One region of the Streptomyces sp. NPDC013157 genome, then DNA from elsewhere that is predicted to be linked to it. Evidence: riboswitches for the same ligand, from Rfam matches in the RefSeq annotation. Region 1 holds a riboswitch; each other region holds the start of a gene.

Evidence for each region. A riboswitch is a leader RNA that binds a small molecule or an ion and turns the genes downstream of it on or off. The one in region 1 is predicted to bind cyclic di-AMP.
Region 2: it holds a riboswitch for cyclic di-AMP, as region 1 does, so the genes downstream of both, ACFY6U_RS30325 (transglycosylase SLT domain-containing protein) here and ACFY6U_RS42085 (transglycosylase family protein) in region 1, are expected to answer to the same signal.
Region 3: it holds a riboswitch for cyclic di-AMP, as region 1 does, so the genes downstream of both, ACFY6U_RS42600 (C40 family peptidase) here and ACFY6U_RS42085 (transglycosylase family protein) in region 1, are expected to answer to the same signal.
Region 4: it holds a riboswitch for cyclic di-AMP, as region 1 does, so the genes downstream of both, ACFY6U_RS31125 (M23 family metallopeptidase) here and ACFY6U_RS42085 (transglycosylase family protein) in region 1, are expected to answer to the same signal.

What each region holds. Positions count from the first base shown of each region.
Region 1 covers NZ_JBIBAK010000019.1:163,390-171,103, reverse strand. The annotation lists gene ACFY6U_RS42110 (NAD(P)/FAD-dependent oxidoreductase) at 1-1,138, opposite strand, end outside; gene ACFY6U_RS42105 (exopolyphosphatase) at 1,580-2,521, opposite strand; gene ACFY6U_RS42100 (DUF501 domain-containing protein) at 2,662-3,180, opposite strand; gene ACFY6U_RS42095 (septum formation initiator family protein) at 3,210-3,686, opposite strand; gene eno (phosphopyruvate hydratase) at 3,795-5,081, opposite strand; gene ACFY6U_RS42085 (transglycosylase family protein) at 5,484-6,167, opposite strand; cyclic di-AMP (ydaO/yuaA leader) riboswitch at 6,172-6,345, opposite strand; gene ACFY6U_RS42080 (transglycosylase family protein) at 6,528-7,538, opposite strand.
Region 2 covers NZ_JBIBAK010000011.1:206,579-214,292, forward strand. The annotation lists gene ACFY6U_RS30300 (hypothetical protein) at 1-26, opposite strand, end outside; gene fahA (fumarylacetoacetase) at 73-1,284, opposite strand; gene ACFY6U_RS30310 (ATP-grasp domain-containing protein) at 1,562-2,806, shown strand; gene ACFY6U_RS30315 (FAD-dependent oxidoreductase) at 2,835-4,070, shown strand; gene ACFY6U_RS30320 (HAD family hydrolase) at 4,356-5,162, shown strand; gene ACFY6U_RS30325 (transglycosylase SLT domain-containing protein) at 5,176-5,661, opposite strand; cyclic di-AMP (ydaO/yuaA leader) riboswitch at 5,667-5,863, opposite strand; gene ACFY6U_RS30330 (polyprenyl synthetase family protein) at 7,151-7,714, shown strand, end outside.
Region 3 covers NZ_JBIBAK010000020.1:3,978-11,691, reverse strand. The annotation lists gene bioD (dethiobiotin synthase) at 1-21, opposite strand, end outside; gene ACFY6U_RS42630 (adenosylmethionine--8-amino-7-oxononanoate transaminase) at 24-1,310, opposite strand; gene bioB (biotin synthase BioB) at 1,303-2,511, opposite strand; gene ACFY6U_RS42620 (8-amino-7-oxononanoate synthase) at 2,659-3,786, shown strand; gene ACFY6U_RS42615 (DUF397 domain-containing protein) at 3,898-4,125, opposite strand; gene ACFY6U_RS42610 (helix-turn-helix transcriptional regulator) at 4,135-4,995, opposite strand; gene ACFY6U_RS42605 (ATP-binding protein) at 5,208-5,666, shown strand; gene ACFY6U_RS42600 (C40 family peptidase) at 5,700-6,173, opposite strand; cyclic di-AMP (ydaO/yuaA leader) riboswitch at 6,177-6,361, opposite strand; gene ACFY6U_RS42595 (hypothetical protein) at 6,723-7,031, opposite strand; gene ACFY6U_RS42590 (ATP-dependent Clp protease proteolytic subunit) at 7,039-7,674, opposite strand.
Region 4 covers NZ_JBIBAK010000012.1:20,489-28,202, reverse strand. The annotation lists gene ribA (GTP cyclohydrolase II) at 1-14, opposite strand, end outside; gene ACFY6U_RS31140 (MarR family winged helix-turn-helix transcriptional regulator) at 167-691, opposite strand; gene ACFY6U_RS31135 (dihydrofolate reductase family protein) at 823-1,953, shown strand; tRNA gene ACFY6U_RS31130 (tRNA-Met) at 2,092-2,165, shown strand; cyclic di-AMP (ydaO/yuaA leader) riboswitch at 2,491-2,651, shown strand; gene ACFY6U_RS31125 (M23 family metallopeptidase) at 2,659-3,693, shown strand; gene ACFY6U_RS31120 (aldo/keto reductase) at 3,868-4,830, shown strand; gene ACFY6U_RS31115 (IS607 family transposase) at 5,105-5,680, shown strand; gene ACFY6U_RS31110 (IS200/IS605 family accessory protein TnpB-related protein) at 5,673-7,304, shown strand; gene ACFY6U_RS31105 (PrsW family intramembrane metalloprotease) at 7,398-7,714, opposite strand, start outside.

The DNA of each region.
Region 1 (7,714 bases):
TGCCCAGGACGATCATCGCGACGCCCTTGTGCAGACCCAGACCGGCGACCGCGCCCTTGTTGGCGTGGCTGTACTCCTTCTGCGGGAAGCCCCGCATGCCGGAGACCACGTTGTCGCCGAGGACCTTGGCCTGCCGCAGCGCGTGTTGCGCGTTCGGCGGGCACCAGGCGTTCTCGACGCCGGCCTTGCGGGCGGCGACGTCCGGCACCTGGGCGTTGTCGCCCGCGGCCCAGATGTAGTCGGTGCCCTGCACCTGGAGGGTCGGCGCGGTGTCGACGTGACCGCGGGGACCGAGCGGCAGGCCGAAGCGGGCCAGCGCCGGGTTCGGCTTGACGCCGGCCGTCCACACGATCGTGTTGGAGTCGACCTCGAGGCCGTTCTTCAGCACCACGTGGCCGTCGACGCAGGAGTCCATCGAGGTGGAGAGGTAGATCTCCACGCCACGGCTCTCCAGGTGCTCCTTGCCGTAGAGGCCGAGCTTGGGGCCGACCTCGGGAAGGATCTTGTCGGCGGCGTCCACGAGGACGAAGCGCATGTCCTCACGGGACACGTTCTTGTAGTACTTGGCGGCGTCGCGGGCCATGTCCTCAACCTCGCCGATGGTCTCCGCGCCCGCGAAGCCACCGCCGATGAAGACGAAGGTGAGCGCCTTGCGGCGGATCTCCTCGTCGGTCGTCGAGTCGGCCTTGTCCAGCTGCTCGAGGACGTGGTTGCGCAGGCCGATGGACTCCTCGATGCCCTTCATGCCGATGCCCTGCTCGGCGAGGCCGGGGATCGGGAAGGTGCGGGAGACCGCGCCGAGCGCGATGACGAGGTAGTCGAAAGGCAGCTCGTACGCCTCGCCGACGAGCGGCGCGATCGTGGCGACCTTGCGGTCCTGGTCGATGGTGGTGACCCGGCCGGTGAGGACCTCCGCCTTCGGCAGCACGCGTCGCAGCGGGACGACGACGTGCCGAGGGGAGATGCTGCCGGCGGCGGCTTCGGGGAGGAAGGGCTGGTAGGTCATGTACGACCGGGGGTCGACGACCGTGACGGTCGCCTCGCCGTAGCGCATCTTCTTGAGAATGCGCCGAGCTGCGTACAGGCCTACGTACCCACCGCCTACTACGAGGATCCTGGGACGCTCCGTGGTGCTCATGGCATCGAGTATCCACCCGCCCCGAGGGGGCCGCTCGTGCGCCCCTTCACAAGCTTCCACAAAGGTCGTGCTACACTCCGCCGCCCACGTGACACAGGTCATGGCCGACCGCGGGAACCCACTTCCGATACGACCCGTTGTCAATGCCTCGTGAGCTGCCTCTCCAGGCTTCCGGGGGCACCGTGAGGGCACCCGATGTCACCCTCACGAGTACCTCCCGGAACACCCTCGAAACGCTCTCCTGAGCACGCGCTCGGGCCTGTTGAGCCCCCGAACGGACCAAGAGACCCCGCCGGACCCCCCACCTGCACCGAATTCCTTGTGAAGAACTTCACGAAGTTTTCCGTCGGGGTGTCGTGGCACGGCGTGTCACAGGCCGTTCGGGGCGCTCACCCGTCGATTCGCATGCTCATCCGAGGATGGATCACGCCGATCTGCGGGTCAGGCGACGGACCAGGCGATGCCGTCCAGAATGTCGTGCTCGCTCACCACGACCTCCTCGGCACCCACCCGTTCCATGATCGACTGGAGGACGAGGGCGCCGGCCCCGATGACGTCGACACGGCCGGGGTGCATGGAGGGCACGGCCGCCCGCTCGGCGTGGGTCGAGCGCAGCAGCCACTCGGTGATCTCCCGGACCCGGGCGTAGGGGATGCGGGAGTGGTGGATGGCGGCGGAGTCGTACTCCGGCAGGTCCTGGTGGATCGCGGAGAGCGTGGTGACCGAGCCGGCGAGACCGACCAGGGTGCGCGCCTCGCGCAGCGGTACGGTCTCCTCGGCGAGGTCGAGGGCGCGCTCGATGTCGGCCCGCATCGAGGCGGTCTCGGCCTCGGTGGGCGGGTCGCTGACGTGCCCCTCGTGCACGAGGTGCCGCTCGGTCATCCGCACGCACCCGACGTCCACGGACCGGGCGGCCCGCACGTGTGCGTCGCCCACGACGAACTCCGTCGACCCGCCGCCGATGTCCACGACGAGGAACGGCTTGGCGAGGTCGTCGCGCCCCGCCAGCTCCCTCGTCGCGCCCGTGAAGGAGAACTCGGCCTCCTGGTCGCCGCTGATGACCTCCGGCTCGACGCCGAGGATGTCGAGCACGCCGCGCACGAACTCGTCCCGGTTCTCGGCGTCACGGGAGGCGGAGGTGGCCACGAACCGCAGCCGCTCCGCCCCGTACTCCTTGATGACCGCCGCGTACTCCCGGCAGGCCGCGAACGTCCGCTGCAGTGCCTCCGGCGCCAGCCGCCCGGTCCGGTCCACCCCCTGCCCGAGCCGCACGATCACCATCCGCCGGTCCAGATCGACGAGCTCCCCCGTCTCCGGGTTCGCGTCGGCGACGAGCAGCCGGATGGAGTTGGTTCCGCAATCGATGGCGGCGACGCGGGTCATGGGCAGTGGGTTCCTTCTCTGTTCGTGACGTCTCGGCGGACCGAGCCGAGCCGGGGCGGCACCTTCTCGGCGGACCGAGTCGGGTGGTGGGTGGGCGAAGGCCTCGGGGGTCCAGGGGGCGGAGCCCCCTGGACGGCACGTCACTCGCCGGTGACCACGCAGGCACCCTTGGCCCACCACTCCGGCAGCATGGCGATCGCCTCGTCGCCGAGCGGGTTCACGCCGGGCCCGGCGGCCAGCGAGTGGGCCACCAGGACGTGGAGGCACTTCACCCGGTCCGGCATCCCCCCGGCGCTGGGAAAGCCCGTCAGCTCCTCGATCTCGTCCCGGCGCCGGATGTAGTCCTCGTGGGCGGCCCGGTACGCCGCCGCCAGCTCCGGATCGCTCTCCAGCCGCGCCGTCATCTCCTTCATCACGCCGTTGGCCTCGAGGGTCCCGATGGCGGACGCGGCCTTCGGGCACGTCAGGTAGTACAGCGTCGGGAACGGCGTCCCGTCCGGCAGCCGCGGCGCGGTCTCCACGACGTCCGGCTGCCCGCACGGGCACCGGTGCGCGATGGCCCGCAGCCCGCGCGGCGGCCGCCCGAGCTGCTGCTTGAAGGCCTCGACGTCCGCGTCGGTCGGCTCGGTGCGCGGGGTGGAGGGCGGAGGCGTTTGCATGACTGTGTTCTGCGTGGCTTTCTGTCGGTTCACTGGTCGGACGCGTCGGACTTGTCGACGCCGTCCCAGACGTTCGCGTACCAGGGCCGGTCGGCCGCCCCGAGGTAGGCGTGCGCCTGCTTGGCGGCACCGGGGTCGATCACGACGAACCCGGTCTCCCCCGGCATCACGTAGTGCAGCCGCTCGCGGATCTGCTGCTCGGCGTACGCGTCGTCCTGCCACCGCGCCTTGAGGTCCCGCAGCTGCTCGACCCGCTGCCGGGCCTGCTCCTGCTGCCGTTCGAGGTCGGAGATCTCGGCGCGCTGGGAGACGTACTGCCGCATCGGATAGGCGAGCGCGACGACCATCGTGCACAGCACGATCGCGAGCAGCGCGGCGCGGCCGGTGAGCCGGGAGCGCCGGGCCTGGCGCCTGGTCTGGGAACGGTAGACCCGGGCAGCCGTCTGCTCGCCGAGCAGCTTGAGCCTGGTCGCGGTGGAGAACCGGTCCCGGTCCTTCACGGCCATGTCCCCGCCTCCCTGGTCGCCCTGATACATGCGTACGTCCCCGGACACGGTACGGGACCGGGTACGGGGACGTACGTACGACTGGCTAAGCCTTACCCTCTAGCGGGCTCAGCCCTTGAAGCGGGGGAACGCGCTGCGGCCCGCGTACACCGCCGCGTCGTCGAGGATCTCCTCGATGCGCAGCAGCTGGTTGTACTTGGCGACGCGCTCGGAGCGGGCCGGGGCGCCGGTCTTGATCTGGCCGCAGTTGGTGGCGACGGCGAGGTCGGCGATGGTGACGTCCTCGGTCTCGCCGGAGCGGTGCGACATCATGCACTTGAAGCCGTTGCGCTGGGCGAGCTCGACGGCGTCCAGGGTCTCGGTGAGCGAACCGATCTGGTTCACCTTCACCAGCAGGGCGTTGGCGGTGCCCTCCTCGATGCCGCGGGCCAGGCGCTCCGGGTTGGTGACGAACAGGTCGTCGCCGACGATCTGCACCTTGTCGCCGAGCTTGTCGGTGAGGACCTTCCAGCCCGCCCAGTCGTCCTCGAACAGCGGGTCCTCGATGGAGACCAGCGGGTAGGAGGCGACGAGCTCCTCGTAGTACTCGGTCATCTCGGCGGCCGAGCGGGACTTGCCCTCGAACTCGTACTTGCCGTCCTTGTAGAACTCGGACGCGGCGACGTCGAGCGCGAGCGCGATCTGCTCGCCGGGGACGTAACCGGCCTGCTTGATGGCCTCCAGGATGAGGTCGAGCGCGGCGCGGTTCGACTCCAGGTTCGGGGCGAAGCCGCCCTCGTCGCCGAGGCCGGTGGCCAGACCCTTGCCCTTCAGGACCTTCTTCAGGGTGTGGTAGACCTCGGCACCCCAGCGCAGCGCCTCGGAGAAGGACTCCGCGCCGATCGGGGCGATCATGAACTCCTGGATGTCGACGTTGGAGTCCGCGTGCGAGCCGCCGTTGAGGATGTTCATCATCGGGACGGGCAGCAGGTGCGCGTTCGGGCCACCGAGGTAGCGGAACAGTGGCAGGTCGGACGCCTCGGAGGCGGCGTGCGCGACGGCGAGGGAGACACCGAGGATGGCGTTGGCGCCGAGCGAGCCCTTGTTGTCGGTGGCGTCCAGGTCGAACATGGCCTGGTCGATCAGGCGCTGCTCGGTGGCGTCGTAGCCGACGAGCTCCGGGCCGATCTGCTCGATGACGGCGAGGACGGCCTTCTCGACGCCCTTGCCCTGGTAGCGGTTGGGGTCGCCGTCACGGAGCTCGATGGCCTCGAAGGCACCGGTGGAGGCGCCGGACGGAACGGCGGCACGACCCGTGCTGCCGTCGTCGAGGCCGACCTCGACCTCGACCGTGGGGTTGCCTCGGGAGTCCAGGATTTCCCGGGCTACGACGACGTCGATGGACGGCACGAGCATCTCCTTCTTGGGATGTGACGCTGGTTGTGCGGGGCGCACGTGGGCCTCGTCGGCCCTTGCTCAGCCTTGCGACTAGAGCCTAACCGTCCGAGGGCCGTCGGCCGGCACGACCGACCGGCCCGTGGACACACAGACGGTACTCATTGTTCATGCGCGGAACAAAGGGGGTCCCGATGAAGAACGGAAGAAGAGCGGGCCAAGAAGCGCGCCGGGAAGGGGCGGCAAAGAGAAACCCCGCCCCGGTGCGTACGGGGGAAAACGCACCGGAGCGGGGGCCCGCGGGGGACGGGGGTGACCCTCACGTGGTCTCCACTATGGGGACCACGGCTGTGTGGGAGCTGTGGTTCGGCTGGGCGCCGCTCAATACTTTCGGCGGCCGCGCCGCGCGCTGCGTCAGGTGCCCTACTTCAGGTGCAGCTGCTGGCCCGGGTAGATGAAGTCGGCGTCGTCGACGATGTCCTTGTTCAGCTTGAACAGCGCCTGCCAGCCGCCCTTGACCTTGTGCTTCTCGGCGATCGAGCTGAGGGTGTCGCCCTTGACGACCTTGTACTCGCCGTCGCCCTTCTTGACCTTCTTGCCGGTCGGGGTGGTGACGGTCTTCTTGGCGGCCGGGCGCTCGGCGGAGCGGGAGGCGGCCTGGGTGTCGGTCGAGCGGGTGCTGCTGCTCGACGAGCTGGAGCCGGAGGAGCTGCTGGAGCTGCCGCCGGTGTAGGTGGCGCTGGACAGGCCCGTGCCGCAGACCGGCCAGGCGCCCTTGCCCTGGGCGGCGAGGACCTTCTCGGCGATCTGGATCTGCTGCGCCTTGGTGGCCTGGTTGGCCTGCGCGGCGTACTGCGTGCCGCCGTACGCGGCCCAGGTGGAGGCGGAGAACTGCAGACCGCCGTAGTAGCCGTTGCCGGTGTTGATGGCCCAGTTGCCGCCGGACTCGCACTGGGCGACGGCGTCCCACTCGGAGGCGGTGGCGGCGGAGGCGCTGCCGGCCGCCATCAGCGGGGCGGCGACGGCGACGCCGGTGACACCGGCGACAGCGATGGCGCGGACGGCCTTGGACGGACGACGGTGCTTGCCCTTGCCGGAGAACAGCATGGATCGATCCCCTCACCGACGCCTGCGAGGTGAGCTGTCGGGTTCGGGCCGGTTGAGTTGCCCGGCCGCACACCGTGTGTCGGTGCGCGGCTTCACCCCGAGCCGGATCGGCAGCCTCAACTACCGGCCCCGGCGCTTACCTTGGGTCCCCCGCTCCTGCCTACGGCGCATGACGCGACGACTGTTCCCGGGCGGCCGCTGGCAGGACTCGGCGTTGCGACGGCCGGGGCTCGTGGTGACGAGCGGCCTTGACCGTAAACAGGCCATCAGGTGAATTTCAAAGATGATCAGGGCTTCTGAGACTCATCCCACACTTTCACCAAAACGGACATTCAACTCGAAGCGGGATGTCAACTCCCGCTACTTTTCGTCCGATTCGCTGCCGAGTTTCAGGGTCTGACCGGGGGTGATGGCGTTCGGGTCGGTGCCGATGTCGGCCTTGTTCGCGGCGTAGAGCGCGCGCCATCCGCCGTCGAGGTCAAGGGAGTCGGCGATGGAGGCGAGGGTGTCGCCGTCGCGGACGATATAGGTGCCGGCATCGCGGGAGGCATGGCGGCCGGAGGAGGTGACACTCTGACCGTTTGTCACGCTTTCGTCCGCCGAGCCGCCGCGGTGCTTGCCGCCACTGCTGACGGCTCCCGTGTCGACCAGGCTCCAAGAGCCGCCGGTCTGCCACGAATTGTCCGAGTCGTCGGTCCCGGAGGTGACGGGACTCTCGCTCGCCTTCGAGGCGCCGGAGCCTGCGTCGGAGTCGGATGATTCCGACTTGTCCGTCTTGTTGGACTTGCTGGAACTGCCCCCCTTGGAGCCGTTGTCGGCACTCTCACTCGGAGAGGGGGCGGCCGAGTCGTTCCCGGAGTCCGTGGCGCCCGAAGACGAGTCGGAGCCGGAAGAGGAGGACGAGTCCGACAGTCCGGAGGACGAGTCCGACGAGTCGGAGGAACCGGACGAATCGCCCGAGTCGCCGAGTCCCGTGTCGACGTTCACCGAGGCGTCGTCGGACGAGAGGCCGGCGAGCAGGGCGCAGGTCCGCCAGGGCTTGGTGCCCTGGTCGGCGAGTATCTTCTCGGCGACCGCGATCTGCTGCGAACGGCTCGCCTGGTCCGGCGTGCCGGCGTACTCCAGTCCCCCGTACTTGCTCCAGTCGTCCAGGGACATCTGGAGGCCGCCGTAGTAGCCGGTGCCGTTGTCGGCGCTCCAGGAGCCGCCGCTCTCGCACTCGGCCACCTGGTCCCAGGTCGACCCGTCGGCCGCGCTGGCGTTCACCGCACCGAGGAGCGGGATGGCGATGGCGGAGCCGGTCACCCCGGCCGCGACGAGGAGTGCCGGAGCCTGGCGGGGGCGACGGTGACGACCGTTCCCGGAGAGCATGCGGAAACCTTTCGAGCGACAGCGGTGACCGGCGCGACGGTTCCCGCAGGGGCGCCGCGCTGATGGGTGAACGTATCGGCAGACGATCACTTGTCACAAGTTAATGCCGCGTAGATCACGTGAAGATCACAGACTTGAACGTCGGTCACCTTTTACCCGTACGGGCCGGTACAAGC
Region 2 (7,714 bases), on a different contig from region 1:
GAGCCCGCCGGTCGCACCAGGGCCACGAAGTCCCCGCTCACCTCGGTCGGCCGGGCCGTCCCGGCGTCTCCCTCACCCCGCCACGACCCGCCCGCTGACCTCGCCGAGCCCCACCCGGCTGCCGCCCGGCCCCGGAGCCCATCCCGACATCGTCACCACGTCCCCGTCCTCCAGGTACGTCCGCTTCCCGTCCGGGAGTTCGAGCGGATCGCGTCCGTTCCAGGTCAGCTCCAGCAGTGACCCGCGCTGCCCGGGCTCCGTGCCGCTGACCGTGCCGGAGCCGTACAGGTCGCCGGTGCGCAGGGAGGCGCCGTTGACCGTCAGATGGGCGAGTTGCTGGGCGGCGGTCCAGTACATGGTGGAGAACGGTGGCTCGGACACCGTCTGTCCGTTGATCGCGATCGACATCCGCAGGTCGTAACCGGCGGGCTCCTCTGTGGCGTCGTCGAGGTACGGCAGCAGCGGATGCGTCCGCCTCGGCGGGGCGATCCGTGCCTCCTCCAGCGCGTCCAGCGGGGTGATCCACGCCGAGACCGAGGTGGCGAACGACTTGCCGAGGAAGGGGCCGAGGGGGACGTACTCCCAGGCCTGGATGTCCCGCGCCGACCAGTCGTTCAGCAGGCAGAGGCCGAACACGTGCTCCCTGAAGTCGCCCAGCGCCACCGGGCTGCCCTGTTGTGACGGGGTGCCGACGACGAAGCCGACCTCGGCCTCGATGTCCAGCCGTACCGACGGGCCGAACACCGGTGCCGGGTCCGAGGGCGCCTTCCGCTGCCCTGAGGGCCGCACGACGTCCGTCCCCGACACCACGACCGTGCCCGCGCGGCCGTGGTAACCGATGGGCAGGTGCTTCCAGTTGGGGGTGAGCGGCTCGACGGCGTCGGGGCGGAAGATGCGGCCGGCGTTCCGCGCATGGTTCTCGGAGGCGTAGAAGTCGACGTAGTCGGCGACCTCGAAGGGGAGGTGCAGGGTCACCTCGGGCAGCGGGTGGAGGAGCGGGGCGAGCGTCTCCCGGTGCGCGGGCACGGTCACCCAGGCGGTCAGGGCGCGCCGTACGTCCGACCAGGCGGTGCGGCCGGCGGCCAGCAGCGGGTTGAGAGTCGGTCGGGCCAGCAGCGAGGCGTAGGGGGAGCCGAGGGCGAGGGCAGCGGCGCCGGCGTCGAGGACGTGGTCGCCGAGGCGGACGCCCACCCTCCGTTCCGTGCTCTCGGAGGTCGAGAACACGCCATACGGAAGGTTGTGCGGGCCGAAGGGATCACCCTCGGGGACCTCGAAGGGGGTCAAGGGGGGCATGGGGTGGCTGCCTCGCTCTCATCCGTGCCGCGCGGGGGACGGCCATGTGGCGACGTCGCTATGGCGTTGCGCGGCATTCCATGTGGTCGCGCCACACGTTACGGGTGAGTTGCCTGTCGTGACAGTGTCTAAAGAGTTCGCAATGTCCTAATAGGCCTTGCTGGAGTAGGCAATTCCGGCTTAGCGTCCTTTGGGGGACACGGACGGGGTGGGTCCGGTCCGTAGAGGGGGACACGTGGGGGGACCCGTGGCCAGGAATGCCGTCAGCGTGCCGTTCGAGGCGGACCGCGACGTGCCGGGCCTGATCGTCAAGTTCGGCGACTATCCGCTGCATCACGGCGGGGTCGGCGCGATTCGCAGTCTGGGCCGCCTGGGCGTTCCCATGTACGCGATAACAGAGGACGCGTACACGCCGGCGGCTTCGTCCCGTTATCTCAAACGGGCGTTCGTGTGGCCGACAACAGGCGCCGAGGAACCGGACCACCTCGTCGAGGGACTGCTGCGCATCGGCCGCCGCATCGGCCGTCCGGCCGTGCTGATCCCCACCGACGAGGAGGCCGCCGTCCTGATCGCCGAGCACCAGGACGCGCTCGCCGACCGCTTCCTCTTCCCGCGCGTCGACCCGGGACTGCCCCGCCGGCTGGCGAGCAAACAGGGCCTGCACGAACTGTGCGTGGAACACGGCATCCCGAGCCCGGCGGCCGCCTTCCCCGACTCGTACGACGAGATCGTCGACTTCGCGGAGAAGGCCCGCTTCCCCATCGTCGCCAAGAACCGTGAGGCGTTCGTCCGGCGCAAGCAGCCCGCCGTCAACGGGACGACGCGGATCGCCACCCGGGAGGGGCTGCTCACCCTCGCCCGTGACTGGGGCACCCATCCGGGTGTCATCCTCCAGGAGTACCTCCCGAGGGAGGAGGCCGAGGACTGGATCGTGCACGCCTACTTCGACGCCGACTCCACTCCGCGCGCCCTGTTCACAGGAGTCAAGGTCCGCTCCTGGCCGCCGCACGCCGGCATGACCGCGAACGCGTACGTCGTCGACAACCCGGAACTCGCCGACCTCGCCGCGCGTTTCATCAAGCAGATCGGCTTCACCGGCATCATCGATCTCGACCTGCGCTACGACCGGCGCGACGGCCAGTACAAGCTGCTCGACTTCAATCCGCGCATGGGCGCCCAGTTCCGGCTCTTCGAGAGCGAGTCGGGGGTGGACGTCGTCCGCGCCATGCACCTGGACCTGACCGGGCGCCGCGTCCCGGAGGGGGAACAGCGGGCCGGCCACCGGTACGTCGTGGAGAACATCGACCTGCCCGCCCTCCTCGCCTACCGTCGCAGCGGCTACACGACGCCGCACGCACCGAAGCGGCCGAGCGGGACCGAGTTGGCCTGGCTGGCGGGTGACGACCCGATGCCGTTCGTCACGATGCTCGCCCGCTTCGTGCGTCCGGGCGCGAAGCACCTCTACCAGCTGTGGCGCACCAACCGCCGCGGCTCCAGCAACGCCACGAAGTAGGCACCACGTTCCTGGGGGGAGGGACTTCGTGATCGAACCGGTAGCAGTCATCGGTGCGTGGCCCTTCGGCCTGTCCACCGCCGCTCATCTGCGGGCGCGCGGCATCCCGGTCCGGGTCTTCGGCGACCCCATGGTCAGCTGGCGCGACCACATGCCGGCCGGGATGATCCTGAAGTCCTCCCCGGCCGCCTCCAACCTGGACTGCCCGCAGCACGGGCACACCCTCGCCGACTACTGCGACGCCGCGGGCGTCCGCCGACTGGTGACCGACGAGGACGTCATCCCGGTGGAGACCTTCATCGGCTACGGCGAGTGGTTCCAGCAGAAACTGGTGCCCCGACTGGAGCGGGTCCGGGTGGTCTCCGTGGACCGGCACAAGGTGGACCGGCACAAGGCGGACCGGCACAACGCGCAAGGCTCGGCGGGTTTCGAACTGAAGCTGGACTCCGGGGAGTCGTTCACGGCCCGTGCGGTCGTCGTCGCCACCGGCCTGTCCGGGCTCGCCCGCCTCCCCGCCGAGCTCGCCGAGGCGGGCGCCGACGGACCCGCGGGACCGGTCTCGCACAGCTCCCAGCACCACGACCTGACCCGTTTCTCCGGCAAGGACCTGATCGTCGTCGGTGCCGGGCAGTCCGCGCTGGAGACGGCGGCCCTCGCCGCCGAGGCAGGCGCCCAGGTGCGGGTGGTCTCGCGAGGGCGAGGCAAGGTCGCCTTCGGCGCCCCGCCCTGGGACCAGCCGAAGCTGCGCCCCGAGTCGCCGTTCGGCCGTGCCTGGTCCCTCTGGGCCCTGAGCTACTACCCGCACCCCTACCGCTACCTCCCGGCGCAGGCCCGCCACTACCTGGTCCGCCGGGTGCTCGGCCCGCTCGGCGCCTGGTGGCTGCGCGACCGCTTCGAGGGCAAGGTCGAGGTCCGCGAGGTCGCCGCCGTGACCGGCGCCGAGACCTCCGCAGGCGCCCCGGTCCTCACCGTCCGCACCCACGACGGCGGCACCGACCGCCTCACCGCCGACCACGTCATAGCCGCCACCGGCTATCGCGTGGACACCGCCGCGATGGCCTTCCTCGGCCCCGGGCTGCGCACTCGTGTCGCCGTCACGCGCGGCGCCCCGAGACTCGGCGCCGGATACGTCTCCTCCGTACCCGGCCTCTACTTCACGGGCCTCCCGGCGGCCGCGTCGTACGGTCCTGTGATGCGGTTCGTGTGCGGTACGGAGTTCGCCTCTCCGCGCCTGGCCAGGCACCTGGCTGCGGCCCACGTCTGACACCCCGGGGCCGAACCGTCACCCGGCGCCCGCGAGGTACAGCCCCAACAGCCCCTGCACGCTGTCCAGTTGCACGGCATCGCCGTCTCCGTCGAACCAGAGTCCGAGCCATGGGACCTCTTCGACGTACAGCGCACCGCCGGCCGGGCCCCGGGGCAGCTGCCGGGCATCTCGGAAAACATCACGCCCGCTACTGACAGCGGCCCCATCACGGATACGGCGGGCGCCACTTGAGGCCGAAACGCACGGTGAGTCCCCGGGCCGTGCTGTCCGTATTCTCTGATCATGGTCGCACCCTCCCCGTACTCACTGATCGCCACCGACCTGGACGGCACGCTGCTGCGCGGCGACGACACCCTCTCGGAACGGTCGCTCGCCGCCCTCGGGCGGGCCGGCCGGGCCGGAGCTCAGCACCTCGTGGTGACCGGTCGCCCGGCCCCGAGAGCGCGCCCGCTCCTCGACGACCTCGGCTGCACGGGACTCGCGGTCTGCGGCCAGGGCGCGCAGGTGTACGACGCCGGCGCGAACCGGCTGCTGTGGTCGGTCTCCCTTGACCGGGAGCTGGCGGAGACCGCACTCGGCAAGATCGAGGCCGAGGTCGGCCAGGTGTACGCGGCGGTCGACCAGGACGGCGTGGACGGGCTCACGCTCATCGAGCCGGGCTATCTGATGCCCCATCCCACGCTGCCCGCGCTGCGCGTCGCCCGGCGCGACGACCTGTGGTGCGCGCCCATCAGCAAGGTGCTGTTGCGCCACCACACCCTGACCGACGACGAACTGGCGACGACCGCCCGCTCGGTGGTCGGGTCGCTGGCGACGGTCACGATGTCGGGGCCGGGGACCGTCGAACTCCAGCCGTGCGGGGTGACCAAGGCGACCGGGCTCGCGCTGGCCGCCGACCGTCTGGCGCTGAGCCCCGGGCAGGCCATCGCCTTCGGCGACATGCCCAATGACATCCCGATGTTCGAGTGGGCGGCCTACGGGGTGGCGATGGCCAACGCCCACCCCGAACTCAGGGCGGTGGCCGACGAGATCACCACGTCGAACGAGGACGACGGCATCGCCGTCGTCCTCGAAAGACTCTTCGGGTGACGCGGAACGTCGATCAGTACGCGCCGTGGACGTTGTCGATCGAGCCGTACCGCGCGGCGGCGTAGTTGCAGGCGGCGGTGATGTTCGCGACCGGGTCGTAGATGTCGAACGACGTGCCGTCCACGTGGTACGCCTTGAACGTCGGGTCGATCACCTGGAGCAGGCCCTTGGACGGGATGCCCTTGGCCGCGTTGGAGTCCCAGAGGTTGATGGCCCGCGGGTTGCCGGAGGACTCCCGCATCAGGTTGCGGTATATGCCGTTGTAGGTGCCCGGGATGTGCTTCTCCGCCATGATCGCGAGCGACTCGCGGATCCAGCCGTCGAGGTTGTTCGGGTACCCGGCGAGGGTCGTCGAGGCCGTCGTGGTGGAGCCGGCGGCGGACGCGGTCGTGGCCCCGATGAGCGGGAGGGCGAGGACGGCGGCGCCGGTGCCGACGACGGCGAGCGTGCGGACGATGCGGTTACGGCGGGGACGGCGGTGCTGAACGGCAGCAGGCATGGCGAAGTTCCTCTCCGTCGCCTGCGAGGTGAGCTGTCGGGTTCGGGCTCGGGGAGTGCCCGGCCACATCGCCCGAAGGCGATGAGGCTTCACCCCTAGCCGTTCCGGAACGACGTCTGTTCTCTGACGTCGGCCGTCCGGTCCGGCGACTTACCTGGGTCTCCCGCTCCTGCCGTGCGAATGAACTCGTCGATGGGTCACTACGGGCGGCGGCAGGATTCGGCGTCCGCCCGGCGAGCCGGAACGTATGCGAGAGCACATGTCCGAAACAAGAGGCTGATTCACACAACGTGCTGATTGACCTTGATCTGTGCCGTATGGGGCACTTGATCCTTTGCTGCAGCCAACCCTCAACTGGCCCACGGGAAAAGGAAAGGAAGGGTCGCCCCGCAGGTCGTACAAGCCTTGCGGCATTCGGGCCCGCGTGACCTACTTCACGAATTCGCAATAACGGCAAAGCGGACATGATGGATTCATGGAATCCGCCTTTTTCATGGTTCAACAGAAAACTTCACCACTTGCATTCCCGTGGAATGCCCCCCGCGGGGGCGCTTCCGACGGCCCCGATGTGAGCATTTTCGGCGAGTAGTCCGAATTGTCGGATTAGATATATTTCCGGCATGCTCTCCGTCAACCCCTCCGTCAACTTCGGAAGCCACGGCTGTGTGCGCGTGTCGTCGGGCATGCCCAACGGGGAGGTTGAGGCGGATGCTTGACGGGGCCCGGCATCGAGCGTCGTTGCATGCGCGCGTGATTCTCGTCACGTTGAGACAGGGGAGGCGCGGAACCGGTAATCCCCGGTGCGCGTGTCCAACGCGAGGGCGGAACCTCCCCTGTGGTGTGCGTCGTTGTCATGGCGGCGGCCCCGGGCGAGGCTCGAACGTGTCGACGCTCCGTGAGCCGACGGGGTGAGGTGCGGGCGCCACGCGCGCGCAGGGATGCCGTTCTGCCGGCCGAGGGAATGACGGTCAAGGAAATGCGGAGCGAGAGGACGTGGGTCAACGGAACGCGGAGCTCGACGTGCGGGGTCTCGCGGAGGAGAGCAGACGGGCGTGGACGGGGGCGAGGTGTCGCCGTCCGTGCATGGTGTGCCCCTGCGGGCATGGGTGGGCGGTGGAAGGGGTACGCCCGGGCAGGTGACGTCGGCCGGGGAGGTGTGGCGGTTTCCGGGCGGCGGTCATCCGGAGGGTTCGCCGCCGGACGGGCCCTCGGGTGCCTCGCCGGATCCGGACCCGGCGCGGAGCCCGGTGCGGGACACGGCCTGGGCCTCGGTTCGGGACAACTGCCCGCACTTCCTGTTAAGTCAGCGGATGTCGGGTCGTATCGGCTGATCAAAAACATAACGGTCGTGATCCGATAGCGCCCGGGGTGTAACCGTGGGCGCTATCGGTGATCGAAACCTGACCGGATACGCTGACTTGAGTGATGGCAGCGACCTATCGACAAACCGTGTAATCGCCAGTAGACACCAGCAGACAGGAGACCCCTCGTGACCGTCGTCGGGCCGTTCGGGCTGAGCGTGCGGGACCAGGCTCTGGAAGCCGCTGTCCAGGCCGGATTGACGGCTGTCGAGGAAGGCTTGCTAGACGCCACCAAGAGCGAGGTCCCGTTCATCACGGAGGCCGCGCAGCACCTCGTGCGGGCCGGGGGGAAGCGGTTCCGCCCGCTGCTGGTCATGCTCGCCGCGCAGTTCGGCGACCCGTACGCCCCCGGTGTCGTGCCGTCGGCCGTCGTCGTCGAGCTCACCCACCTGGCCACGCTGTACCACGACGACGTCATGGACGAGGCCGCCGTGCGCCGCGGTGTCGACAGCGCCAACACCCGCTGGGGCAATTCGCTGGCCGTCCTCACCGGCGACTTCCTCTTCGCCCGCGCCTCCCAGATCCTCGCCGACCTCGGTCCCGAGGCGGTCCGGGTCCAGGCCCTCGCGTTCGAGCGCCTGGTGACCGGTCAGATCCTGGAGACGGCAGGCCCGTCGGACGGCCGTGACCCGGTCGAGCACTACCTCGACGTGCTCAGCGGCAAGACCGGCTCGCTGGTCGCGGTCTCCTGC
Region 3 (7,714 bases), on a different contig from region 1:
CGTGATCACCAGGATCGGCATGCTCATCCCTCCCGCGCGGCGGCGCACACCGCGCGCGCGATCCGTGCCACGTCCGCGTCGCCCGTGACGTACGGCGGCATCGTGTACACGAGGTCGCGGAACGGCCGCAGCCAGACGCCCTCGCGCACGGCGGCGGCCGTGGCGGCCTTCATGTCGACGTCGTGGTCGAGTTGGACGACCCCGACGGCTCCGAGGACCCGGACGTCCCGGACCCCGGGGAGCTCCCGGGCCGGTGCCAGGCCCTCCCGCAGCCCGGCCTCGATCCGCTTGACCTCCGCGAGCCAGTCCTGGCCGAGCAGCAGCCCCAGCGAGGCGCAGGCGACCGAGGCCGCGAGCGGGTTGCCCATGAACGTCGGCCCGTGCGCCAGCACCGGCACCTCGCCCCGCGAGATCCCCTCGGCCACCGCGGGCGTGCACAGCGTCGCCGCCATCGTCAGGTAACCGCCGGTCAGTGCCTTGCCGACGCACATCACGTCCGGGGTGACGGCCGCGTGGTCGGCGGCGAACAGCGCGCCGGTGCGCCCGAAGCCGGTCGCGATCTCGTCGAACACCAGCAGCACGTCGTGCGCGTCGCACGCCTCGCGCAGCACCCGCAGGTAGGCGGGGGAGTGGAACCGCATCCCGCCGGCGCCCTGCACCACCGGCTCCACGATCACCGCGGCCAGCTCGTGCGCGTGCCGCTCGATCGCGGACCGCAGGTGCTCGGCGTACGACTCGTCGTACTCCGCCGGCGGCGCGTCGGCGAACACCTGGCGGGGCAGCACCCCGGACCAGAGCTCGTGCATGCCGCCCTCGGGGTCGCAGACGGACATGGGCTGCCAGGTGTCGCCGTGGTAGCCGCCGCGCCAGGTCAGCAGGCGCTGCTTCGCGGGGCGGCCGAGGGAGCGCCAGTACTGCAGGCACATCTTCACCGCGACCTCGACCGACACCGACCCCGAGTCGGCGAGGAAGACGTGCTCCAGGCCGGCGGGCGAGATGTCGACCAGGAGCTTGGCCAGGCGGACGGCGGGCTCGTGGGTGAGCCCGCCGAACATCACATGGCTCATCCGGCCGAGCTGGTCGCGCGCCGCCTCGTTGAGCACCGGGTGGTTGTAGCCGTGGATCGCCGACCACCACGACGACATGCCGTCGACCAGCTCGCCCGAGCCGTCCGCGAGCCGCAGCCGGACCCCGTTCGCCGACTCCACGACGAGCGGTTCGGCCCGGCCGGGCATCGGACCGTACGGGTGCCAGACGTGCCGGCGGTCGAGCTCCAGCAGCTCGGGGACGCTCAGGCCGGGGTCAGGCATTGGGCGCGAGATCCGTTCCGGCCCCTCGGCGGCGGACGGCGACCAGGTCGGTGCGCGGTTCGTTGGCGGCGGGGACGGTCACAGCCTCGGCCGCATCCTCGTGGGAGCCGCAAACCGAGCCGCAACCGCCCTCCGGGTGGGACCCACACCCGGCACCCTCGGCCCCGTGCGATCCACAGCCACCGCCCCGGACCTCGGCCCGGTGCTGCGGCAGCGTCACCTCGTCCGAGCCCTCCACCACGAACCCGGCGTCCGCGATCATCTCCAGGTCGGCCTGGCCGGCCTGGCCCTCGGTGGTCAGGTAGTCGCCGAGGAAGATCGAGTTGGCCAGGTGCAGCGCCAGCGGCTGCATGGTGCGCAGATGGACCTCGCGGCCGCCCGCGATGCGCACCTCCACGTCGGGGCAGACGAACCGCACCATCGCCAGGATGCGCAGGCAGCGCTGCGGGGTGAGGTTCCACTCCTTGGCCAGCGGGGTGCCCTCGACCGGGATCAGGAAGTTGACCGGCACCGAGTCCGGGTCCAGCTCGCGCAGCGAGAAGACGACGTCGACCAGGTCCTCGTCACTCTCGCCCATACCGGCGATCAGACCGGAACAGGCCGACAGACCCGCCGCGTGCGCCTTGTTGACCGTGTCCACCCGGTCGGCGTACGTGTGCGTGGTCGTGATGTCCCCGTACGTCCCCTCGGACGTGTTGAGGTTGTGGTTGTAGGCGTCCGCGCCCGCCTCGCGCAGCCGCTCCGCCTGGCCGTCGGAGAGCAGACCGAGACAGGCGCACACCTCGACGCCCTCGTTCTGCTCCTTGATGGCCTTGATGGTGCCCGCGACCCGGTCGACGTCCCGGTCGGTCGGACCGCGCCCGCTCGCCACCAGACAGACCCGCTTGGCACCCCCGGCCAGACCCGCGGCGGCCGCCTTGGACGCCTCGTCGGGTTTCAGCCAGCTGTACTTCAGGATCCCGGTGGAGGAGCCCAGCCGCTGCGAGCAGTAGGAGCAGTCCTCCGGGCACAGGCCCGACTTGAGGTTGACCAGGTAGTTGAGTTTCACGCGCCGGCCGAACCAGTGGCGGCGCACCTTGCCGGCCGCGGCCACCACATCGAGCACGTCGTCGTCGGAGGTCGCCAGTACGGCGAGCGCTTCCTCGCGGGTCGGCAGCTCGCGCCGAAGCCCCTTGTCCACCAGCGTGTTCAGCAGGTCCATGAGAGCCGATCCTGTACTACGAGGCTGCTCCGGGCCAAGGAGAGTTTGCACAACCCTGTCAGTTCGACGTGTGGGTATTGCCACACAGTGGGCGCCTGATGATCCCGCTAGGGTCTGTCCACTGCCTACAAATTCACCGGAGGGGCCATGGCGTTCGGCTGGATCGACGAACAGGCGGAACAGCGCCGCCGCGCCGGACTCGTACGGACCCTGCGCCCCCGCCCCGCCGACTCGCCGCTGCTGGACCTCGCGAGCAACGACTACCTGGGCCTCGCCCACCACCCGGAGGTCGCCGAGGGCGCGGCCGCGGCGGCCCGGACCTGGGGCGGTGGCTCGACCGGCTCCCGGCTGGTGACCGGCACGACGGAGCTCCACACCGAGCTGGAGCAGGAGCTGGCCGGATTCTGCGGGTTCGAGGCCGCCCTGGTCTTCTCCTCCGGCTATGCCGCGAACCTCGCCGCCGTCACCACGCTCGGCCCGCACGGCTCCCTGATCGTCTCCGACGCCCTCAACCACGCCTCCCTGATCGACGGCTGTCGGCTGGCCCGGGGGGCCACCCAGGTCGTCGGGCACGCCGACCCGGACGGCGTGCGCAAGGCCCTCGGGACGCACGAGGGCCCCGCCGTGGTCGTCTCCGACACGGTGTTCTCCGTGGACGGGGACGCGGCACCGCTGGCCGCACTGGCCGAGGCGTGCCGGGAGCACGGTGCCGGGCTGCTCGTCGACGACGCCCACGGGCTCGGGGTCCTCGGGGACGGCGGGCGGGGCGCGCCGGACGCGGCCGGGCTCTCCGGAGCCGAGGACGTGGTGGTCACGGCGACCCTGTCGAAGTCGCTGGGCAGTCAGGGCGGGGTCGTGCTGGGCCCGGCCCGGGTGATCGACCACCTCGTCAACGCGGCCCGGACCTTCATCTTCGACACCGGCCTGGCCCCCGCCGCGGCGGGGGCGGCCCTGGCGGCCCTGCGGCTGCTGCGCCGCGAGCCCGGACGTGCGGCCCGGGCCCGCGAGGTGGCCGCGGAACTGCACGCACGGCTGACCGCCGCGGGTCTGGAAGCGGTACGTCCGGACGCCGCGGTGGTCTCCGTGCGGGCCCCGTCCCCGGAGCAGGCCGTGCAGTGGGCGGCCGACTGCCGGACGGCAGGCCTGGCCGTGGGCTGTTTCCGTCCGCCGTCGGTGCCGGACGGCATCTCACGGCTCAGGCTGACCGCCCGTGCGGACCTCTCCGGGGCCGAGATCGAACGCGCTGTACATGTGATCGGCAAGACGCGACCATGAGTCGGCGTGACACGGCCGGGCCTGGCTCGCGAGCGGATACGGAGTCGGGGATGGATGGGGTACGAGTCTGATCCGTTTCGTTCGTGTCTGATCAGACTCTTCTGGGGCTGATCAGCCGGCGAACGCCGAAGTGAAACCCGCCCAGCTCTCGGGGGAGAAGAGCAGCGCGGGTCCGGCCGGAACCTTGGAGTCGCGCACGGCGAGCAGTCCGGCCGAGGGGCCGGAGCGCGGCCGTGCCGTCTCCACGCAGTTGTTCGCTCCGGTGCTGTAGCTGCTGCGCAGCCACCGCAGTCCGTGCAGATCAGCACTTGAAGGTACGTTCCGAGGCAGTGCAGTCATGGTGCCTCCTTACGCGCCGTCAGCTATTGCGGCGATGTAATCCAACGAGTCCTCGGGGGAAAGGGCGTGGATCCGGAGCGTGTCGAAGGCCTCCGTGTAGGCCTGGAGGTCTTCTTTCCGCTCCAGGTAGAGGCTACTCGTCAACTGGTCGATAACAACCACGTCCAGATCAGAAGTGCTCGGAAATGAGAAGATTACGAAAGGTCCGGTGATGCCGATATGCGCCCCGGCCGCGAACGGCAGCACCTGGAGCCGTACCTGGGGCAACCGGGCTGCCTCCACCAGCCGGGTCAACTGCCGCGTCATCACGCCCGGGCCACCCACCTCGCGCCGTAGCACCGCTTCGTCCAGCACCGCGTTCAGCTCCAGCGGCGGATCGTTGTGCAGCACGTCCTGCCTGGCCAGACGCACCTCCACCAGGGTGTCCAGGGCCTCGTCGTCGGGCCCGTCCATGGCCGCCCGGGTCACCGCACGCGCGTACTCGGGGGTCTGCAGCAACCCCGGCACGACCAGGGTCTCCAGCGTGCGCATCGCGCCTGCCTGCGACTCCAGGCTGATGAAATCGCGGTAGGCGGGCGGCAGGACCCCCCGATAGGCGTGCCACCAGTGGTGCCGTCCCGCCGTGTCCTCCGACCCCGCCAACACCAGCAGCAACTCGCGCAGTTGCCCCTCGACCACGCCGTAGGCGTCCAGGAGTAACCGCACATCGGCCGGTTTCACACCGCTGGCGCCGGTCTCGATCCGGCTCACTTTCGACTGATGCCAGCCCACCAGACGGGCGGCCTCACCGCTCGTGAGGCCGGCGCCGGTGCGCAGAGTGCGCAGTTCGGCGCCCAGTTTGCGGCGGCGCACCGCGGGACCGTTCTGCATGGGCTACTCCTTACTCCTTCCGAGCCGCCCAAATACGGTCTGAGGTCGCAGAGTTCACCGCTTCGAGCGACAGATATATGCATATCTTGGTGGATCGCTCCCCGTGACCGGCCCGGTAATGGCAGTCTGGCGAAGAAGCACCAGTCCGGGACCGTACTCGAACCATCCGCTCCGTGTCGGACTCCGGTCCCGAGGAAAGGGACGACGTCGCCATGGCAGACCACCTGGAAGCATCCGTCACTCTGCCGAGCGATCCCGCCTCGGTCTACGCCGCCCGCTCCTATGTGCTGGACACGCTCGCGGAGTGGGGGCTGCCGCCGGAGACGGAGACCGCGGACACCGTCCGCCTCATCGTCTCCGAACTCGCCACCAACGCCGTGCAGCACACCTTCGGGCAGTCACCCACCTTCACGGTGGACCTCGTGCTCGACCGGGACGAGCAGCTGCGCATCGGCGTCACGGACAGTCATCCGCGCTTCCCCAAGAGACTCCCCGCCGCGGTCCAGCAGGACAACGGGCGGGGCATGGTCATCATCCGCTGGCTGACCGCCGAGTGCGGCGGCAAGCTCCGGGTACGCCCCACCGGGGAGGGCGGCAAGACCGTCTCCATCGAACTGCCCTGGACGGTCCCGGCCGGCACCGCCACCGCGGCCGGCCAGCAGGAGCCGTAGCCCTGAGCTCCTGCCGGCCCGCTCACGGTGGGGTCAGCTGACCCGGCCGTACCAGACGCTGCGCGTCCAGATCTTCTGGAGCTTCACCACGTCCCCGGTCTTCGGGGCGTGCCAGATCTTTCCCTTCCCGGCGTAGATGCCGACGTGGTACACGCTGGAACCCGAGTGGAAGAAGACCAGGTCCCCGGCCTTGCGGTTGCCGGCCGAGATGTGACGGGTCTTGTTGTACTGCTGGGCCGCCGTTCGCGGCAGGGTCTTGCCCGCCTTCTTGAACGAGTACAGCGTCAGCCCGGAGCAGTCGAACCTGTTCGGTCCGGTGGCACCCCACCTGTAGGGCGCGCCCTTCTTCGAGGCGGCGACCTGAAGTGCCTTCGTCGCCATCGTGGCGGCCGAGGCATCGGAAGCGACGCCCGGGATCACGATCGAGCCGCCCACGGCGGCGATGGTCAGTGCCGAGGCCGTACCGGCCCGGGCCATCAGCGACGGAACACGATTGAGCGCAGTCATGCGCAACCCTTCGTCAGCCGCCTGTGAAGGATGACCTGTCGGATTCGGGCTGGCGAAGTTGCCCGGCCGTGTTGCCACGGCTTCACCCCAAGGGCTGCTCGGCCCGGTCATGGCGCGACCTTGCCGGCGACCCGTCGTGCTTGGGTCCTCCACTCCTGCCGATGCACTTCTGTCGACGGGTCAATCCGGGCGGCGGCAGGACTCGGCGTCCGCCCGGACCGCCCCGCCGCTGTGGCGGGGGCTTGTCGTCAGACAGGGATCTTCACTCACTCGTGTCCGAAAATCCCAACGGAATCGGGGATTTGTGGGGTTACTCACCACCCACCCGTTCGGGTGGACAGTCCTGTGTTCGATTCTCCGTCAACTGCCCTGCGTAGCCCCGGACCTGCGCGGAAGCCGCTCGCGGGCACCCCCGCGCAGGCAACTTGAGCGGTCCTCGCGGTCAGGTAAAACCACGCCACACTCCGCCGGACGGCGGTAACCCCTTTGGATCGTTTCGACTCCGGCCCACTCGCCGTGTCGACGCGTGGGGCCGGAGTCCGGCGGGTGTCACCGTACGCAGTCGGGCGGGAGTACGACGCGAGCGGTCCGGCGCTCGCCGTCGAGCACCCGCAACGCCCGTGCCAGCGTGTCCCCGTGAAGCTCCGTCTCGCCCCGCTGATGCATCAGGGCCAGCGCGTCACGCAGCTCGGACGCCGCGCGCACCAGCGCCTGCGCGGCGCGCAGCCCGCGGTAGGTGTCCTCGTTCTGCGCCGGATTGATCCGGCCCAGCCAATCCACCACGTCCAGGTAACGGTCGATCAGCTCGCCCTCGGCGCGGGTCAGCGCGGGCAGCGGAGGAAGCTCCGGCGGCAGCATCGGCGGCTCACCCCGCGTCCGGCAGGCCGAGCGAGGGACGGCGGGTGGGCATCACCCGGTCCACCAGCCCGTACGCCAGCGCTTGCGGTGCGTCCAGGACCAGGTCCCGCTCCAGATCCCGGTGCACCTGTTCCGCCGTGCGCCCGGTGTGCCGGACGAGCATCCGTTCGAGCATCGCCCGGACCCGGTCCAACTCCTCGGCCTGGATGGCCAGATCACTCGGCTGGCCCTGTACCGGTTCCGGCAGCGACGGCTGCTGGAGGACGATGCGCGCGCCGGGCAGCACGGACCGCTTGCCCGGCGTGCCGGCCGCCAGCAGTACGGCGGCCGACGCCCCGGCCTGCCCGAGGCAGACCGTCTCGACCTCGCAGGTCACGTACTGGACCGTGTCGTAGATCGCGGCCATCGCGCTGTAGGACCCGCCCGGGGAGTTGATGTACAGCGAGATGTCCCGCTCCGGAGCCGCGTACTCCAGGTACATGAGCTGCGCCATCACGTCGTTGGCCGAGACCTCGTCGACGGGCGTGCCGAGGAAGACGATCCGCTCCTCCAGCAGCTTCGAGTACGGATCCATGGTGCGATGCCCCGCGGTCGTGCGTTCCGTGAACTCGGGCAGGACATAGCGGGCGGACGGTCGGGTCATGGCGTACCCCTCCTCGTGACTGAGGCGGCCCGGAGCCGGC
Region 4 (7,714 bases), on a different contig from region 1:
GGGAAGTCGGTCATCGGGCTCTCCAGTGTCCGGGTGCAGGACGGCGGTCCCGGTACGGGACGTCGCGGGTGTCTGCTTCAGATTTGAAGCAGATCCACGGCTGGAACCCTACCTCATGCTTTAAATTTGAAGCAACAGATTTCCGTACGGTTTCGGGAAGTCGAGTTCACGATCCGGAACAGGGGGACGACCGCCGCCGCCACGGCAGCTCGTCCGGCGTCGGCCGCGGGGTCGACTCGTCGCCCTCCAGCGCCCGCGCGATCACGGAGCTGATCTCCTCCAGCTGCTCCACCTGCTCGGCGGAGAGGTGGTCGAAGACCGCCGCCCGTACCGTCTCCACGTGGCCCGGCGCCGTGCGCTCCAGCACCGCCATGCCCTCGTCCGTCAGGATGGCGAAGCTGCTCCGCTTGTCCCACTGGCAGTCCTCGCGGCGGATCAGCCCGTCCTTCTCCAGCCGGGTCACGGCGTACGTCAGCCGGCTCCGGGTGATCTTCGACTTCTCGGCGAGGTCGGTCATGCGCAGCTTGCGCTCCGGCGCCTCGGAGAGGTTGGCCAGAATGCCGTAGTACAGGTGCGGCATGCCGGCGTCCTGCTGGAGCTGCCGGTCGATCGCGTCCTCCAGGAGGTGCGTCGCCGCCATGTAGGCGCGCCAGGCGCGCTGCTCCTTCGGAGTGAGCCAGCGAGTCGTCATGGCTCCAGTGTAGGTTTGTTTCAAACTTTAACCAAGTGTCCGTGTCAGGGCAGCCGGGCCGACCCCGTCAGCCATCCGGCCGGTCCGGTCAGCCTGCCCGCCAGTCCGCCCGCCGAGAGTGAGCGCGTCCGATGCCGTACCCCTACGTCCTGCTGTCCGCCGCCGTCTCCCTCGACGGCTTCCTCGACGACACCGGCCCCGACCGGCTCCTGCTCTCCTCCCCCGCCGACTTCGACCGCGTCGACGAGGTACGGGCCTCCGTCGACGCCATCCTGATCGGCGCCGGCACCATCCGCGCGGACAACCCGCGGCTCCTGGTCAACTCCCCGGAGCGGCGCGCGGCCCGGACCGCCGCCGGCCGGCCCGAGTACCCCCTCAAGGTCACGGTCACGGCGACCGGCGACCTCGACCCGGACGCGAAGTTCTGGCACACCGGCGGCGAGAAGATCGTCTACACGACGGACGAGGGGGTACGGCGGGCCCGCGCCCTCGGGATCGCCGCCGACGTCGTCTCCCTCGGCGCCGACCTCGACTGGCGGCTGCTCCTGGAGCACCTGCACGACGTACGGGGCGTACGGCGCCTGATGGTCGAGGGCGGCGGCACCGTCCACACCCAGCTCCTCCAGCAGGGCCTGGCCGACGAGCTCCAGCTGGTCCTGGCCCCCCTCTTCGTCGGCGACCCGAAGGCGCCGCGGTTGTTCGGTCCCGGCGGGTACCAGGCCGGGCGGCTGCGGCTCCTGGAGACCCGCCGGATCGAGGACGTCGTCCTCATGCGCTACGAGCCCACGGCCCCCGGCACGGGCGGGTCGGTGTCCGCCGCGGACCGGCACTGGCTGCGGCTCGCCTGCGGACTGGCGGCCGAGTGCCCGCCCTCCCGGACCGCGTTCAGCGTGGGCGCGGTCGTCGTCGCGGCCGACGGCACGGAGCTGGCCCGCGGCCACTCCCGGGAGGCCGGCGACCCCGTGGTCCACGCGGAGGAGGCGGCCCTGGCGAAGATCCCCGCGGACGACCCCCGGCTGGCCGCGGCCACGGTCTACACCAGCCTCGAACCCTGCACCCACCGCGCCTCCCGCCCGCACCCCTGCGCCGAGCTGATCCTCCGGGCCGGGGTACGGCGGGTGGTGACGGCGTGGCGCGAACCGGACACGTTCGTGGCGGCGGCCGACGGGACGGGCGCGCTGCGGGAGGCGGGGGTGGAGGTGCTGGTGCTCGGGGAGTACGAGGGGGAGGCGAAGGCGCCCAACGCGCATCTGCTCGGCTGAGCGGGTCGGGGCGCGGTTTGCGGGTGCGGGTGCGTGGGGGTTGCCCGCGGTCAGGGACCTCCCCGCAGCCCCGTCGGCCTCGTGAGACTTAACCCGTGTGACTTCCCCTCTTCGGATGGCGTATGCTGGTGTCACCGACGCGGGGTGGAGCAGCTCGGTAGCTCGCTGGGCTCATAACCCAGAGGTCGCAGGTTCAAATCCTGTCCCCGCTACTGAAACCCAGGGCCGGAATCCGAGATTCAAGGATTCCGGCCCTGAGTCGTATCCAGATCCTGAGACGGCCCTGAGCGGGGCGCGGTCACGTTCGGTGTCCGGACGACCGCCCTGTGCATAACAACTGAGTCACCATCAAAACCTGTGTGACTCCTGAGGTGAGCGACGCGCACCGTCGACTCGACCGTTTTTGACCGGTCGTGGCAGGTAAGTCCAAGCTTTGAAAGCTTAATGATCAAGGCGAACAGCTTGGAATCTGATAGCCGGGTCTATTAACGTTCGATAACGCAGCGCGGTCGTCCCAGCCGTCACCCGAGACGGCTCCGTGCGCACGCGCCGAATCCCGCAAGGGAACCGGGGAACCACCACCTTGGGGTGAATCGCACGGCTACCGCCGGGTACGAAACGGCCGGTATACGCGCGTAGGAGACCTTCCCGCTCCGAACCCGTCAGCTAACCCGGTAGGCGGCGGAAGGAAAGGAGTGCGCCCGCGTGGCGTCCAACCCGCCTGCTCCGACAGCCCCGTTCGTGCCCAGCCAGCGTCAGCCCGACACCTTCGGCTACGGCGGCTACCGCACCGACGAGGGCCCTTTCGAGGAGTGGAACCCCACCGAGGAGTCCCTCTCCGCGGTACGCGGCCGGCACCGGGTCGCCAAGCAGAAGGGCGGCGGGCTCGCCCGCAGCTCCACGGTTCTCGGCGTCGGCGTCATAGCCGCCGTCGGCGCGGGCGGCATGGCCAGCGCCAACACCGGCAAGCCGCCGGTCTCCATCTCGCTGCCCGACCTCCCGTCCTCCGTCAGCTCGCTGCTCGGCGAGGACGGCGGCCACCAGGCCACCCGGACCGCGCTCAGCAGCGTCACGACGACCGCCACCGACGCGGACTCCTCCTCGTCCGACGCCGGTGAGGCGCTGCGCAGCCGGATCATCGCCCAGGCCGCGCAGCAGCAGAACCAGCTCGACACCAAGGCCAGCGCCAAGGCCGTCGCCGTCGCCGACCAGGCGGTCGCCGCAGCCGAGGCCAAGGCGGAGAAGGCGGCCGCCGCCAAGGCCGCCGACGCCAAGGAGAAGGCCGAGGCCTCCGCGAAGGAGAAGGCCGAGCAGGCCCGCCTCGCCGCGCTGGCCAAGCAGTACACGCTGCCCGTCGTCTCGTACACGATCACCGGCACCTTCGGCCAGGCCGGCTCCATGTGGTCCTCCGGCTACCACACCGGCCTCGACTTCGCCGCGCCCACCGGCACGCTGATCAAGGCCGTGCACAGCGGCACGGTCACCGAGGCGGGCTGGGCCGGCTCCTACGGCTACCGGACGATCATCACCCTCGACGACGGCACCGAACTGTGGTTCTGCCACCAGTCCTCGATCGGCGTCAAGGCCGGCCAGAAGGTCGCCACCGGCGACGTCATCGGCCGCGTGGGCGCCACCGGAAACGTCACCGGCCCGCACCTCCACCTGGAGGTCCACCCGAACGGCCAGGCCACCGCCATCGACCCGATGACCTGGCTGCGGGGCAAGGGCCTCAACCCCTGACCCTGGCTCCGGCCAGAACCCGGACCTCACTGACCGGCCCCCGGCGGCCCTGACGACAACCCCCGGCGTCAGGGCCGCCGGGCTGCCCGCCACGCCTCGCGGCGGCGGTCGCCTTTACAAGAACTTCGTGTTGCGTCGGCATGGGGTGCCGGGCGACGCGTGTTGAAGTCAGGCATGAGTGCTTCTTCCGCTTCCCCTTCCCTCCGCAAGCTCGGCGCCTCCGACCTGGAGGTCTTCCCGCTCGCCCTCGGCGGCAACGTCTTCGGCTGGACCGCCGACGAGGCCACCTCCTTCGCCGTCCTCGACGCGTACGCCGCCGCGGGCGGCAACTTCGTCGACACTGCCGACTCGTACACGGCGTGGATCGAGGGCAACAAGGGCGGCGAGTCCGAGACGATCATCGGCAAGTGGGTCAAGGCCCGCGGCAACCGCGCCGACGTCGTCATCGCGACGAAGGTCAGCCAGCACCCCGAGTACCCGGGCCTGTCCGCCGCCAACATCAGGGCCGCCGCCGACGCGTCCCTGCGCCGTCTCGGCACCGACCACATCGATCTGTACTACACGCACTTCGACAAGCCCGAGATCCCGGTCGAGGAGATCATCGGCGCGCTGGACGAGCTGGTGCGGGCGGGCAAGGTCCGGCACATCGCCGCGTCCAACATCACGCCGGAGCGGCTCCAGGAGTCCCTGGACTTCTCCGACCGCGAGGGCCTCGCCCGGTACGTCGCCCTCCAGCCCCACTACAACCTGGTCTCCCGCGACACCTACGAGGGCCCCCTCCAGGACCTGGCCTCCCGCACCGGTCTCGCGGCCGTCCCCTACTTCTCGCTGGCCGCCGGCTTCCTCACCGGCAAGTACCGCCCCGGTACGACGGTCGACAGCGCGCGAGCCGGCCGAGCCGCCCAGTACGCCGAGTCGGAGCGCGGCCAGAAGGTCCTGGCGGCCCTGGACGAGATCGCCGCGGCCCACGAGGCCCCGATCCCCACGGTCGCCCTGGCCTGGCTGGCGGCCCAGCCCACCATCACGGCCCCGATCGCCTCGGCCCGCACACTGGAGCAACTCCCGCCCCTGCTGGCCGTGGCGGACCTGAACCTGACGGACGAGGAACTGACGAAGCTGACGACGGCTTCCGCCTGACGGCCGCCTGCCCCCGGCTCCTCCGGTCCACCCTTCCGCCGCAACGGTGCTCGGCCACGACGGTCGAAGTCGGCGGGGCCGGGCAGGCCGGTACCCACCGTCGGAACGCCGGCCCGTCGCGGAGCACAGCGCCGTCGTGGGCCGGTCGCGCAGTTCCTCCCCCCCAGCCTTCGGCCGGGGGTACCCCCAGCGCCCCCAGGGGGTCTTCAACTGCTGCTCTTCAAAGTCGAGTGAGTGAGCGTAACCATGTGTGAGTGAGTGTCGTTGTCAGAGCATGAATCTCACGGAATGGGCGAAGACGCAGGGTGTGCATCCGCAGACCGCATATCGCTGGTTCCGTGAGGGGACGCTGCCGGTACCGGCTCAGCGGGTCGGCCCGCGCACGATCCTCGTGAATGTTGGGGTCAACGCCGTGCCCGAGGCGATCGGCGGGCTGGGCCTGTATGCCCGTGTCTCCTCCCATGACCAGAAGACCGACCTGGAACGGCAGGTCGCCCGGCTGTCCCGGTGGGCGGCGCAGGCCGGCCACCGGGTGGTGCGCGTGGAGGCGGAGATCGCATCCGGTATGAACGGTGCCCGCCCCAAAGCCAAGCGGCTGCTGGCCGATCCGGATGTGACCACCGTGGTGGTCGAACACAAGGACCGGCTGGGCCGGATGAACACCGAACTTGTCGAAGCCGCCCTGTGCGCACATGGGCGCCGCCTCGTGGTCCTTGATGACGGCGAGGTCGAAGACGACCTGGTGCGCGACATGGTGGAGGTGCTGACCTCGTTCTGTGCCCGTGTGTACGGTCGCCGGTCGGCGAAGAACCGCGCCCGCAAGGCTTTGGAGGCCGCCGAGCATGGCTGACTCCGCACTGCGCACGATCGAGGCGCCGTTCGTTGCGCTGGGCCCGTCCGGGGTGGCGATCCGTACCAGCATCAAGGGCATGTCCCAGCGGGACCGTGAGGTGCTGCCGCTGGTGGGCGCGCACCTGGGTTCGCTGGCTTGCGCCGACCTCAAGGCCCGTTGCCGGGCGGGTACCGATCACGACAGCGACCAGTGGGCGGAGCGCAAGCGGGCCCTGACCGAGGAGTCGTCCTCCCGCTGGGCCGGGAGTATCTCGAAGGCCACCCACGACCAGTGGGGCCTTGCGCGCCGTGCCCAGCTCGCCCGCATCCACAACCTTGAGGCCGGGGTGCGCACGATCTCGCACCGCCTGTCCCAGCCGGTCGGGGAGAAGGGCACGAAGCGGGCGCCGGGCGGCTACCGCACAAAGCGGGAGTGGTTCCAAAAGACCCGGCGCCTGCATGTGCTGGAAGACCGGCTGGCACGCGAGCGGTCCGACCGTGAGGCCGGTGTCGTGCACGTGACGCGGGGCGGGAAGCGACTGGCTCGAGGTCGGCACAATCTGGAAGCCGCCCAGCTCACCGAGTACGAGTGGCGCAGGCGCTGGGATGCCGGACGCTGGTTCCTCCAGGCAGACGGGGAGTCGGGGAAGCGTTTGGGGAACGAAACCATCCGCGTCAGCTCCGACGGTGAGGTCGGCATCAAGCTCCCTGCTCCGCTGGCGCATCTGGCCAATGCCCCGCGCGGCCGGTACGTGCTCGACGGCCGGGTCGACTTCCGGCACCGCGGCGAAGAGTGGGCCGACCGCGTATCGGCGAACCGTGCTGTCGCCTACCGCATCCACCTGGACGTGGACCGGGGCCGCTGGTACCTCACCGCGGCGTGGACGATCCCCCCGGCCCCCACTGTTCCCCTGGCCCTGGCCAGGGCGAACGGGCTCATCGGTGTGGACACCAACGCCGACCACTTCGCAGCGTGGCGTCTGGATGTGCACGGCAACCCGACGGGTGAGCCCCGCCGATTCTTCTACGACCTCGACGGGCCGGCCACCTACCGGGACGCCCAGGTGAGGCACGCCCTCACCCGCCTCCTTCACTGGGCACAGCGCGAAGGCGTCTCGATCGCGATCGAGGACCTGGACTTCGGCGCGGAGAAGACGCGGGAGAAGCACGGCCGCAGGAAGCGGTTCCGCAAGCTGATCTCCGGCATGCCCGTCGCCAGACTGCGGGCACGGCTCGTGTCCATGGCCGCCGAACTCGGCATCAGCATCGTCGTCGTCGACCCCGCCTACACCTCCCGTTGGGGCGCCGAGCACTGGCAGAAGCCCCTCAGCAGCAAGAACCGCAAGACCACCCGCCACGACGCCGCTGGCGTCGCGATCGGACGACGCGCTCTCGGGCACCGCGTCCGGCGACGGACGGCACCGCCCTCACACGACCAGAGCGATCGTGTGCGGCATCGGACCGCCCAGGCCGGACACGGAACCCGCAGGCGTGAGGAAACCCGCCCCCGCATCCTTGGACCACGGACACGATCCGTGTCGCCGGACGCGGCGCGAACGCGGGTGACCAGTGCATCCACAACCGTCCGGGATGCGCCAGTCGACCAGGTCTGGGTCCAAGACTCACTCCTGCTCACTGATTAGGAACGGTTGCAGTCCGGTTCGTATGCGTCCGCAACGGCGCTCAGCCGGCACGGCGCATCCCGGCGGTGCCGGGCCGGCCGCGACCCCGAAGCGCTAACTCCGGTACGGGTTGTAGGCGGGATACGGCATCGCCGCCCCGTAGGCCGACGGCACGTAGCCGGTGTACCCCGGCCATCCGCCCGGCGCGGCCGTCCGCGCCGCGTACTCCAGGGCCGGCCGCACCAGCTCCCGTCGGCTCCACAGCTCCGTGAGGAGCTCCCGCTCCCGCGCCACGAAGTCGGCCCCGGCCCGCCCCCGCTGCCCCCGGCGCCGCAGCAGCGCCAGCGCCGTCGCGTACCCCTCGTACTCGGTGACCGCCCGCCCCGCCGCCTTCCCGAAGTGGTACGCGGCGTACTCCCGGGCCATCTGCC